One region of the Rhodococcus sp. FG69 genome, then DNA from elsewhere that is predicted to be linked to it. Evidence: riboswitches for the same ligand, from Rfam matches in the RefSeq annotation. Region 1 holds a riboswitch; each other region holds the start of a gene.

Region 1 (4,148 bases):
AGCTGGATCACACGGAAGCGTCGCACATTCAGACCGAGCGCTGCGGCGCCGTCGTCACCGGTCTTGAGCAGGTCCAATCTCGGGGCGCCGATCAACAGGGCCGTTCCGATCACCAGCAATGCCAGTGCGGGAAACGTCAATGTCGACCACCGCGCGTCCCCGAATCCACCAGCGAGCCAGTGCAACACACCGCTCAATGTGTGCTCGTCCGCGAACACCAGAAGCGTGAAGGTGATCAGCGCCGAGAACACACTTCCCAGCGCGACGCCGACCAGAACGATCGCCGTCGACTGCGGGTACCGACCGCCGATGAGCAACGCCAGGAACAGCGGAATCATCGCCCCGATGAATGCCGCGGTCGGAATCGTGAAGACGCCGAGCGTCCCGGCCCCGATGCCGAGCGTCATCACCAGCACGACACCGAAGCCTGCGCCCGAAGAAACTCCGAGCAGGTACGGGTCGGCCAGCGGATTGCGGGTCACTGCCTGCGCGACGCCACCTGCGATGGCCAGCGACGCGCCGACGACCGCGGCGGTCAACGTTCGCGGCAATCGAGATTCGACGACGATAACTGCGCGCGCCTCGGTCCACCACGATTCGAAGGCTCCCGGCATGAGGCGATGCGCGACGATCGCCCACACGTCGCCGACGGGAATTCGCACGGATCCGAACGACACCGCTGCAGCGATCGACACCAGCAACACAGCAATCAGCATCACCACGATCATCCCGAACCCCACTCGCGAACGCCGTCGCACCTGGGATTGCGCTGGTGCGGTTCGGGTCGGGGCCATCGTCGACATCAGGACTGGAACCGGTCCGGATGAAGGCTGCGAGCGATGGTGTCGACGCTCGTCACCAGCCGTGGGCTTTCGAAGAAGTCGTCGAGCGGGACGACGATGAAGTTGTTCTGCTGCACGGCGGGAGTCGTCGCCACGATGGGCTGGTTCTTCAGGAAGTCGATCTTCTCTTGCGCAGACGTCTCGCCGTAGTCGAGAACGACGATGGCCGCAGGTGAGCGTTCGCCGACGATCTCCCACGTGGTATCGAGATACGGCCGTTCGCCTTCGGGGACGATGTTGGCGGCGCCTGCGTGATCGGCGATCAGCTGCCCGACGCCGACGCCGCCGATGGTCATCGGCACGTCTTGACCGGAGTCGTAGAAAAAGGTCGGGGTCGGAGTGACACCGTCCAGCCTCGTGCCGACCGCGTCCAAGCCGTCGACGACGCCGTTGGTGACCGCGTCCGCTGCGCCCTCGACACCGAGGACATCGCCGAGCTGGGAGAAGTCGACTTCGAGCATCCCGATGTCCGGGAACCCCGAACCGCAGTATTCCGAGAAGAGGAACGTCGGTATTCCCAGCTCGGCGAAGGTCTGCCGCGATCGACCTTCCTTGTCGTCGAACGCGCTGCGCATACCGCCGACCACGAGGTCCGGCTCGAGATCGAGAATCTGCTCCTTGGTGGGGTACTCGTCGGCAAGACCGTCGATCTGCGCGAACTCCTCGGCCGTCTCGGCGGTGGGAGTCGCGTTGCGGTAGCCCATCCCGACGATGCGATCCGCGACGCCCATCTGGATGAGGACCTCGGTGACGTGATCGTTCATCGAGACGATGCGTCGAGGTGGCGCGTCGAACTCGGCTGTGACATCGCAATTGGTGATCGACACGGGTTCGGCGAACTTGGTCACCGGGGGCGATGCGTCGGCTGTGTCGCCGCGGGAACAGCCCGCAAGTACAAGAACGGATCCGATCGCCACAGCGCAGACGACGGAGGGGGTGGAGCGTGACATGAGAACCTCACTTGGAGCTGGCGAGCCACGAAATGAGAGTCGGGTGCGCAGCAAAAAAACGGCCACGCGCTGGACTGCCGATTCGTAGACCACGACGAATGGGTGTCGCACACACAGCCGCTGGGTAATCGGGCTCGCCGCCTCCGCTACAGAGTCGGCCCACCGTTGCGGGTCAGCGCCGGATTTCGACCGGCTTCCCCCTGCGACTGGCTAGCTTGGTGCTTCGCTCAGCAGTATGCACTGAAGAACTCAGTCCCGTGTGAGCGCCTCCCCCATCGTGCGATTCAGTGTGCCGAGCGATCGGACCGCGCTGCGGACCGGACCGGGCGTCGTGGCCCCGGTGAGCATGACGTCGGTGGCGGAGGTGTCGGTCAGCTTCTCCGGCGGCTCGACGTGCTCGCCGGCGAGGGCCCGTTTGACGTTCGCGATGGTCGCCTTGGTGACGTCGGCGGCCTCCCGAAGCGCCCGCGACGTCTCCTCCGACGGCGTGCTCGACGGGTCGCCGCGAGAGGCTCCGACACCGGCGCGGGCAAGTGCGTGCGACGACCGATTGCTGACCGTCATGATCCGCATCAGCCGCTTGACTCCTCGGCGCGTCCGCGTCGTCGGACCGATCTCCAGCGGCTTGCCTGCAGTGACAACGTCTTTGAGCGCGTTGTCGAGCGTGCGCATGTCGGCCACCAGGTCGGTCCGCGTACCCGGTTCGACGACCGATCCGATGCTGGTGTCGATGATGGCGATCATGAGGTCGAGATAGTCGTCGATCTTGTCGACCATCGTCGTTCTGGTGCCGGTGGAGAAGATGAAGTACGCCGACGCGATTCCGACGAGCCCACCCGCCGCCGTTTCGTAGATCCGCAGTTCGAGTACCTCGATGCTGAAGGTGCCGAGCAGTCCGTACAGCATGGCGAGCATGACGGTGATGAAGAACGACAGCAACGCGTAGGCGACCGTGACGAGGTAGAAAGCGAAGAACACGCAGACCACGAGCAGAAGTAGCTGCAGTGGCTGATTGTTTCCGACCAACGCAGCCAGCAGAACTCCCGCAACGACTCCCGCGATGGTTCCGACGACGCGATGGCCCGCACGCGAGAGGATTTCACCCCGTGTCGAGGCACCGGTGAACACGAGAAAGGCCGTCAACACCGCCCAGTACCACCGGTCGGGCGAGATGATCTCACCGAGAACCGTTGCAGCGCTGGTCGCGACAGCAACCTGGATCGCGGCTTTCGTACTCGGATTCAATCCGGTCGGCTCGTCGTCGACCTTCTCGGGCTTCTCCTCGGGTACGGGCGCGGACTTCAGCGCATTGCTGGCGATGTGATGAATGGCGATGTGTGCCTGCACTGCTCGCATCGTGACTGCGGTGGCGATGCCGGCCTGAGTGGATGAATCCGCCCTGTCGGCCGCGGCAGCAGCAAGGCGTCGAGCAGCCCGCAGTTGGTCTTCGGACGGATTGTTCTGCAGACAGGAACCGAGTGCCGTCGTCGCCTGCCCGAGCGAATCCGGCCACGCGTTCTTCGGGTCGAGCGCCCACAGCGCACTGACGAGTTGTTCGGTGGCGATCTGCGCGTCGAAGATGCGGACGGACAGATCGTCGTTCGTGACACTGAGGAGTTGAGCAGCGTCGTTGCGGTCGAGCCAGTCGTCGATCATCAGAGCCGTGCTGCCGAGTTTGTCGAGCCTCTTGCGCAGCAGGTCCAGATTCCGATCACCCCTGTTCGACGCCACCTCGAGCACGTCGATCGACGCGGCCCGCAAGGCCCGCACGAGACGCTTCACTTCGAGCCCCGGCCGATCGGGAAGAATCACCGTGCGCACCAGAATCGACAATGCGACACCGCACACGATCGACACGGCGAGCATCGGAATCTGTCCCGGTTCGGCGCGGAGGAACAGAGCGAAGAAATAGCAGATGAACGCGACCATCCCGAGCGCGTTGCCACGCGGGCCGTAGCGCCGCACCCACACGGCAGCGAAGAGGACGGCGATGAATCCGACGTCGGCCACCTTCCCGAACTGTGACAGGACCGCCGACAGTGACACGGCCGCGATGGCAGGGAACACCAGGAGCATCGACGTGATCACGCGGCTGCGCTGGTCCCTGTCCTTGACCGCCGCGGAGGCTTGCATCGCGACGACCGTTCCCAACAACGCGATGGTCAGCGGTTGGCCGACGAGATGTGCGCCGGGCAGCAGGACAGCCATTGCGAGTACGACGGTGATCGTGGTGGTGGATGCAGATCGTAGTCGCAGCCGACCAGGGTCGGACACCGCGAGGAAGCGGAGCGTCTCCTGGACGAATCGAGCAGCCATCGCTCGAGCTTATGCGTCAGAGAGTGATGTTCGAGCTGTC
Region 2 (4,148 bases), on a different contig from region 1:
GTGGCCGCGTCGATCGACCATCGGTGCGTTGAGCATCGTCGCGGGGGCGCTGCTCGTGCTGTGGACGACCGTGCAGTCGGTACCGGGATCGCTTGCGGTGCTTGCTGTCCTCGCAATCGGGCTGTGGGGATTCGCATTCACGACAGTCCCGGTGTGCCTACAGTCCTCGGTGCTCAACACCTCCCGCAACGACCCGGATCGCGCGTCGGCGATCTATGTCGTCGCATTCCAGTTGGCCATCGCATCGGGTGCTCTGGTGGGTGGCATCATCGTCGATCGCAGCAGTATCGCGGTCGTCACGATAGTCGCGGCTCTGCTGGTCGCCGCAGCTCTGCTGACGGTTGTGCTCGCTCGCGATGCGTTCCCCGGGCGTCTGCGTGCACCGTCCGAACAGGCACGCCAGCCGGCATGAGCAACCTGTGCACCAGCTCGGACAGGATCTCGATACCATCGGTGGAGAGTATGGACTCGGGGTGGAACTGGATCGACTCGAACCCGCTGCCCCGCAGGGCATTGACCTCGATACCGTCCGCCGAGACCAGGGCGCCGTCGACAGGACCCGCGGTGGCCGCGAAGGTGTTGTAGAAGCCGACGGTGCGAGTCACCCCGAAGACGTCGGCCACCTTCTGCACTCCTTGTTGCGGGCGGTCGAGTGCGACGACGTCCAAACCCAGCAGCCCAGCCAACACTTGGTGGCTCAGGCAAATGGCAAGCAGCGGAGAACCACTCGTAAGCCGTTCGCGCAGAGCAGCTTCCACCGCACTGATCCGGGCATTCGACGAGTCGCGAGGGTCACCCGGTCCGGGCCCGCAGACCAAGAGGTCGGCGTCGCTCGACACATAGTCCTCCCACCGAACGACGGACACAGCCATGCCGAGGTGCCTCAACTGGTGCGCGAGCATCGCTGTCCATTGGTCCTCGAAGTCGACGACAACGGCGGTCTTGCCACTGAGATCTGTGACCACCGTCGGCTGTTCGTCGAGCCAGAACGACGCCAGCTTTTTGTTTCTATGTGCCAGAGCGTCGGATACGCCTGGAAATTCCGACAACCGCACCGCTGCGGAGGCGCGCGGTCTCGGGGCCTCGACGCCGAGAGCAGCCAGAACGCCGCCGAGCTTCGATCTCGTCTCGGCCACTTCGTGTTCGGGAACCGAGTTGCGCACCAGCGTCGCACCGGCCGAGATCTTCAGCTCGCCGTCGGGGGCGATTTCGCAGGTCCGAATGAGAATCGGCGCATCGACGGTGGACACACCGTGAGCACTCTCGAACAGCGCCAGCACTCCTGAGTAGTACCCACGCCCGGAGGTCTCGTAGCGTTCGATGACGCGAGCCGCGTTCTCGATCGGCGAACCGGTGACCGTCGGCGCGAACATCGTCCGGCGCAGGATCTCGCGTGGGTCGAGCGAGCATTCACCGACGAGGACGTACTCGGTGTGGGTCAGATGTCCCATCTGCTTGAGGCGTGGCCCGATGACGCGACCGCCTTCTGCGCAGATCCGGCTCATCATCTTCAGTTCCTCGTCGACCACCATGAACAGTTCGGCGTTCTCCTTTGCATCGCCCAGGAAGTCGAGAACGCCTTCACCGGAGGGTCCTTCGACCGGATGCCGGTAGGTGCCACTGATCGGATTCATGATGGCGGAGGTGCCGTCGAATCCGACATGACGCTCGGGCGTCGCACCGACGAGGGTGATCGACGGTGTGTGGACGAAAAAGGTCCAGTAGGAGCCGGATTCGTCGAGTAGCAGTCGCCGAAAGATTTCGAGTCCGCTTCGCGAAGCGTCAGCGAGCCGCGCACGAAAGTCGCGACGGATGACGAAGTTCGCACCTGCTCCGGTACCGATCTCGTCGGCGAGAACTCGCGCGACGATCGATCCGTACTCGTTGTCTGCGGGTTCGAAGCGGCCATCGGTCACGCTCAACTCGGTCGGAGATATGGCGGCCAGTACTTCGTCCACGCTTACCTGTGCGTGTTCGCGAACCCGAAGGCAGTGCAAGGCGGCGTCGTCGTGGTGGCAGACGAATCCGCGTTCGGAGATCTGGCGGAACGGCACGAGGGCGAGCACATCGGGGCCGTCGGTCCCTGGATCGAGTGGGATGTCGGCCAATGAATCGACGGTGACGACGTCCCCGATCAAAACATCGACGCCGTGCTCACGGCTCAGCAGTGCGTAGTGCTCGGAGCCGGACAGGGCTCTGGTCAGTAGGTCGTTCATCGAAAGCCTCTCGGGTGAGAACGGACTTCGAGAGTGACCAGGACATGAAAAATGGCCACCTCGAAAGGCGGCCACAGGTAGATCTACGCGAGGTGTGGGCGCCTAGGAGCGCCACCACCATGATCCTGCTACGGAGCGGTTCGCGTACATGGTCGCTCACTGTACACACCCTCGGCAGGATAAGGTCAGCCTCGGACCGCTCGCGCGGTCACGTGAGGTGCAAGGGAACCCGGTGAGACTCCGGGACTGACGCGCAACGGTAACTGTCTCGTTCACGAACAGGAGTCCGATCGCTTGCTCACCACGATCTTTCGACCCGAAGGCTCCGCGAGACGAGCCCCTAGTAGAAAGTTTTCGCCCTCCTTATGGCCATGCGTACCTCCCTGTGCTTCCCCGCGCTTGCGGCGGCAATGATCCTGTCGAGCTGCTCCTCGGGCTCGACCACCACCGAAGCGCAGATACCCAACTCCAACTCGAGCTACCCGCTGATCATCACCAACTGTGGGCAGGACGTCGTCGTCGATGCACCTCCGCAACGCGCAGTTTCGCTCAATCAGAGTTCGACGGAGATCCTGCTGAGCCTCGGACTCGCCGATCGGATGGTCGGAACCGCGACGTGGACCGATCCGGTCCGCGACAACCTGGCGTCGGACAACGACAAGGTCCCGCGCCTGGCGGACAACAAGCCCGCCCTCGAGGTCGTCCTCGATGCCGAGCCGGACTTCGTGTCGGCGTCGTTCGGCGGCACGCTCGGCCCGGGAGGCGTCGCCGATCGCGGTCAGTTCGAGCAACTCGGCGTCCCCAACTATCTTTCGCCGACGGACTGCAACGGCAAGACCGACGAGAGCGTCAACTCCGACGGTGCCCGCACCGACCCACTCGAGATAGCCACGGTCTACGAGGAGATCCGCGATCTCGCAGCAATCTTCGACGTACGCGAACGTGGTGAGCGCTTCATCGGTGAACTTCAGGATCGCTTCGAGACGGCATCGGGGGCGGTCACGGCATCGGGCACGTCGCTGGTCTACTGGTTCGCCGACACCGCGACCCCGTACATGGCAGGTTGCTGCGGGTCTTCGGGAATCATCACCAGTTCGGTAGGTGCACAGAACATCTACTCCGACACCACCGACGAATGGCCCCAGGTGAGTTGGGAGTCGGTCGCGGATCGAAACCCCACCGCCTTCGTGCTCGCCGATCTGAGCCGTCGGACACTGGCCGGTGACTCCCTCGATTCGAAGATCGAGTTCCTCGAGTCCGATCCGGTGACGCGAAGACTGCAGGCCGTGGTCGACAAGCGCTATATCGTCGTCAACGGCGCCGATCTGAACCCGTCGATCCGCACCGTCGACGGCGTCGAAAAGGTGGCGGCCGCATTGCAGGGCTGGGGCTTGGCGAATTGACCGCCAAGCGGAGCCTTCTGCTGCCGCTACTGCTGGTCGGCTCTGTAGTTCTGACGCTGTCGATCGCGTTCGCGATCACGATCGGCCCGGCGAGCCTGTCGGTGTCCGATGTGTATCGCATCGTGCTCGAGCACGTGGGTATCGGGAACTCGAACGTGAGCAGAATCAAGGACGGCATCGTCTGGGAACTTCGGCTTCCCCGTACGCTGCTGGCCGCGATCTGCGGTGCTGGGCTGGCGCTGTGCGGGGCGATCATGCAGTCGCTGCTTCGTAATCCGCTGGCGGATCCGTTCGTGCTCGGTATTTCCTCGGGTGCTTCGACGGGGGCCGTGCTGGTGGCGGTTCTCGGCATCGGCAGCGGTGTGTTGTCGTTGTCCACGGGCGCATTCGTCGGCGCAGTGTTGTCGTTCGTGTTGGTGATGCTGCTTGCCACCGGCGCCGGAGGCGGTACCGATCGAGTAGTTCTCGCCGGAGTCGCGGGCACGCAGCTTTTCTCGGCGCTGACCTCGTTCATCGTGATCTCATCGGC
Region 3 (4,148 bases), on a different contig from region 1:
GTACATCGACAGTCCGGACGAGTTCACCAGGCGGCTCCCATTGATGGGCGCGGGGCGAGACTTCTCGGACCCGATCGCGCTCAACTGGAGTGATGCGGGAACCGACGTCGACTTCGGTGCCCTCACCCGTCAGCTGCTGAACTACATCTCCGGCTCCGGTAGCACCGTCCACTTCGGCAGCGACGTCAGGAACATCACCAAGCAGTCCGACGGCACGTGGAACCTCAAGATCGCCAACCTGCGGACCGGCACGAAGAAGACCGTCAACGCCAAGTTCGTCTTCGTCGGCGCAGGCGGCGGTGCGCTTCACCTGCTGCAGAAGTCCGGAATCAAGGAGATCAAGGGCTTCGGCGGCTTCCCGGTCAGCGGCGAATGGCTGCGGTGCACCAATCCTGATCTCATCTCGCAGCATTCGGCCAAGGTGTACGGCAAAGCGTCCGTCGGCGCCCCTCCGATGTCCGTTCCCCATCTCGACACCCGCGTCATCGGAGGCAAGGCCGGCTTGCTCTTCGGGCCGTACGCCGGATGGTCACCCAAGTTCCTCAAGCAGGGCAAGCTCACCGATCTACCCAGCTCGGTCAAGCCCGGAAACTTGATGTCGATGCTCGGCGTCGGTGTCACCGAGTTGGGATTGGTCAAGTACCTCGTCAGTGAGCTCGCGCAGTCCGAATCCGACCGTGTCGAGACACTTCGCGAGTTTGCGCCGAACGTGGTGGGCAAAGACTGGGAGCTCGTCACCGCCGGCCAGCGCGTGCAGGTGATCCGGAAGAAGGGCCGTGGTGGCGTCTTGGAGTTCGGGACGGCAGTCGTCAACGCGGCAGACGGCACCATCGCGGGTCTGCTCGGCGCGTCGCCCGGAGCCTCGACGGCCGTGCCGGCAATGCTCGACGTTCTGCAGCGTTGCTTCGGTGACAAGTACGCAGGATGGCAGCCGAAACTCGAGCAGATGGTTCCGTCGCTCGGCCGAAAGCTGGCCGAGGATCGGTCGCTGTTCCGCGAAATCTTCGACTGGACCTCGCAGAGGCTGGAGCTCGAACAGACCTCCCGATTCGCACAGCCCAGCGGCGTGTGATAGCAACAGCTGATGACTACGCAAGCTGCCGCCCTCAAGCGATCCTGGGCCTTGGACCTGTCCAACAACACCTTGTACGACCTGTTGAAGCTGCGTGTCGAGGTCTTCGTCGTCGAGCAGGCGTGCGCCTACCCTGAGCTCGATGGCCGCGATCTATTGACCGAAACACGGCATTTCTGGCTCGAACGCGACGGTGAGGTCGTATGCACCTTGCGTCTGTTGGAAGAGCACGACGACGGCGAGAAGGCGTTCCGAATCGGACGGCTGTGCACGCAGCGCTCCGCCCGCGGACAGGGCCACACGACGCGAATCCTGCGCGCCGCGCTCGCGGAGGTCGGTTCCTCGCCGTGTCGAATCAACGCGCAGAGCTACCTCGTCGACATGTACGCCAAGCACGGGTTCCTGCCCGACGGCGAGGAGGTACTCGAGGACGGCATCCCACACACGCCGATGCGCCGCGGCGGCGGTACGCCGTGGAGTGAGACGTAGATTCGAATCGGTAGAAGAACGACACCGGAGCTGGTGCGGGGAAGTCCTGTGCGAATCAGGCGCGGTCCCGCCACTGTGTAGGTGCCGGGCACACTGCTCGGCACCGAAGTCAGATCACCGCACAGCTTCGTAGTACGGCCCGTCTGTCCGGCGGGTCATTCATATCCGGCGGCGCGGAGTCCGTCGGGACGAAGGAGAACACAAGTGCAGCAGCCCGGCTATCCGTTCAGTGCGATCGTCGGTCAGGATCAGCTGCGCCTGTCCCTGGTCCTGTGCGCAGTTCACCCCGGTATCGGGGGAGTGCTCGTGCGCGGCGAAAAGGGCACTGCCAAGTCGACGGTGGTTCGAGCGCTCGCAGCGCTGCTGCCCGAGGTGGAAGACGACGGCGTCGTGCGGCCGGCCCGGCTGGTCGAACTCCCCGTCGGGGCGACCGAGGATCGCGTCGTCGGCTCGCTCGACCTGGAGAAAGTGCTGCGCGACGGTGAGCGCGCGTTCCAGCCCGGTTTGCTCGCCGCCGCGCACCGCGGAGTCCTGTACGTCGACGAAGTCAATCTGCTCCACGATCATCTCGTCGACGTGCTTCTCGACGCTGCCGCGATGGGCCGAGTGCACATCGAGCGCGACGGTGTATCCCACTCGCACCCGGCGCAGTTCGTTCTCGTCGGGACGATGAATCCAGAGGAGGGCGAATTGCGCCCCCAGCTCCTGGACCGGTTCGGACTCGCGGTCGACGTCAAAGCCTCGCGTGACGTCGACACTCGAATGGAGGTAGTTCGGCGGCGCCTGAACTACGAACGCAACCCGCAGGTGTTCGCGGCCGCATACTCGGCCGAGGACGCCGAGGTCGCCGATCGAATCCGTCGCGCGCGAGCCGTCGTCGACGATGTCGTGCTCGACGACACCGAACTGCGACGAATCGCGGCGCTCTGCGCGTCGTTCGACGTCGACGGTATGCGAGCTGATCTCGTGGTGGCTCGGACCGCTACCGCACATGCGGCGTGGCGCGGCTCGGCTGTGGTCGAGGAAGCCGATGTGCGCGTCGCTGCGGAACTTGCTCTGCCGCACCGACGTCGGCGTGATCCCTTCGACGAACCGGGGATCGACGACGGAGCACTGGACGAGAAGATGCGCGATGCCGCCGAGCAGGCCGACGCGCACCGCCCGGAACCCGACGCGCCCGACCCCGACACCGACCCCGACCCCGACCCCGACGACGATGGAGGCGGAGCTCAGGCTCCGGAATCGGGTGAGGAACCGAACTCGGACTCACCGCCGCACGGCGGCGGTTCGCGTGAACGGGAGGCGGCGGCACCGGGTGCGCAGTTTCGTGCCCGCACGATGGAGCTGACGGGTATCGGCGAGGGGGCCCCCGGGCGTAGGTCTCGCTCACGTTCGGCGCAGGGGCGTGCGGTTCGGCCGACGACGGAGCCCGGCAACGGCATCCACGTGATCGGGACACTCTTCGCGGCCGCGGAAGAACAGGTGAGCCGCGGGCGTACCTCGGGTCGTTTCAAGCTCGAACCGGCCGATCTCAGGGGTGCGTTGCGCGAGGGCCGCGAAGGCAACCTGATCGTCTTCGTCGTCGACGCGTCCGGGTCGATGGCCGCGCGTGATCGATTGTCCGCGGTCACCGGCGCTGTTCTCTCCCTGCTCAAGGATGCCTACCAACGCCGCGACAAGGTCGCGGTCATCACCGTTCGTGGACGCGATGCCGAGCTGGTGCTTCCACCCACGTCGAGCGTCGATGTGGCGGTCACGCGGCTTCGTCGAATGAAGACAGGCGGCAAATCGCCTCTTGCGCAGGGCTTCCTGAAAGCACGCGAGGTGGTGCTTCGTGAAAAGGTCCGCGATCCACTGCGGCGGGCGCTCGTAGTCGCCATGACGGATGGTCGCGCCACCGGCGGGATCGATCCCGTCGGGCGCGCACGCATTGCGGCCAACCGCGTGGCCGGCGACGGAATCGCATCGGTGGTCGTCGACTGCGAAACAGGTCTTGTGCGACTGGGTCTCGCCGCCGACTTCGCCAAGCATCTGGGGGCGGGATACGTCCGATTGGCCGATCTGTCGGCGGAGCAGGTCGCCGCAGTCGTCCGCGCGGCCGCGTGAGGAGCGGGTCATGCCACAGGGAGTCCCACTCGCAGGGTCGGTTCCGGAAGACGGACTGACAACACGCCAGCGGCGCAACCAGCCGGTTCTGGCGGTGCACACCGGGCCAGGCAAAGGAAAATCGACGGCAGCATTCGGCATGGCGCTTCGGGCCTGGAACCAGGGATTCGATGTCGGAGTCTTCCAGTTCGTGAAGAGCGCGAAGTGGAAGGTCGGCGAGGAAGCCACGTTCAAGATGCTCGGCGAACTGCACGAGTCCACCGGTACCGGTGGCGCCGTGGAGTGGCACAAGATGGGCGAAGGCTGGTCCTGGACGCGTAAGAAGGGTTCCGAGGTCGATCACGCCGCAGCGGCGGCCGACGGGTGGACCGAAATTGCTCGCCGGTTGTCGGAGGAGACCCACCGCTTCTACGTCCTGGACGAGTTCACCTACCCACTCAAGTGGGGATGGGTCGACGTCGACGAGGTCGTGGAAGTCCTG

What was found. Region 1 has a riboswitch for cobalamin ahead of ACODSO_RS24945 (ABC transporter substrate-binding protein). Riboswitches for the same ligand answer to the same signal wherever they lie in the genome.
Region 2: linked by a shared signal. The riboswitch ahead of ACODSO_RS09990 (ABC transporter substrate-binding protein) and the one ahead of ACODSO_RS24945 (ABC transporter substrate-binding protein) in region 1 are both predicted to bind cobalamin.
Region 3: linked by a shared signal. The riboswitch ahead of ACODSO_RS07280 (magnesium chelatase subunit D family protein) and the one ahead of ACODSO_RS24945 (ABC transporter substrate-binding protein) in region 1 are both predicted to bind cobalamin.

What each region holds. Positions count from the first base shown of each region.
Region 1 covers NZ_JBMDIX010000042.1:24,779-28,926, reverse strand. The annotation lists gene ACODSO_RS24950 (FecCD family ABC transporter permease) at 1-803, opposite strand, end outside; gene ACODSO_RS24945 (ABC transporter substrate-binding protein) at 803-1,792, opposite strand; cobalamin riboswitch at 1,895-2,039, opposite strand; gene ACODSO_RS24940 (FUSC family protein) at 2,042-4,108, opposite strand; gene ACODSO_RS24935 (GAF domain-containing protein) at 4,147-4,148, opposite strand, start outside.
Region 2 covers NZ_JBMDIX010000010.1:53,664-57,811, forward strand. The annotation lists gene ACODSO_RS09980 (MFS transporter) at 1-412, shown strand, start outside; gene ACODSO_RS09985 (anthranilate synthase family protein) at 297-2,216, opposite strand; cobalamin riboswitch at 2,393-2,525, shown strand; gene ACODSO_RS09990 (ABC transporter substrate-binding protein) at 2,588-3,619, shown strand; gene ACODSO_RS09995 (FecCD family ABC transporter permease) at 3,616-4,148, shown strand, end outside.
Region 3 covers NZ_JBMDIX010000006.1:122,606-126,753, reverse strand. The annotation lists gene mqo (malate dehydrogenase (quinone)) at 1-1,072, shown strand, start outside; gene ACODSO_RS07285 (GNAT family N-acetyltransferase) at 1,085-1,561, shown strand; adenosylcobalamin (AdoCbl) riboswitch at 1,574-1,721, shown strand; gene ACODSO_RS07280 (magnesium chelatase subunit D family protein) at 1,766-3,667, shown strand; gene cobO (cob(I)yrinic acid a,c-diamide adenosyltransferase) at 3,678-4,148, shown strand, end outside.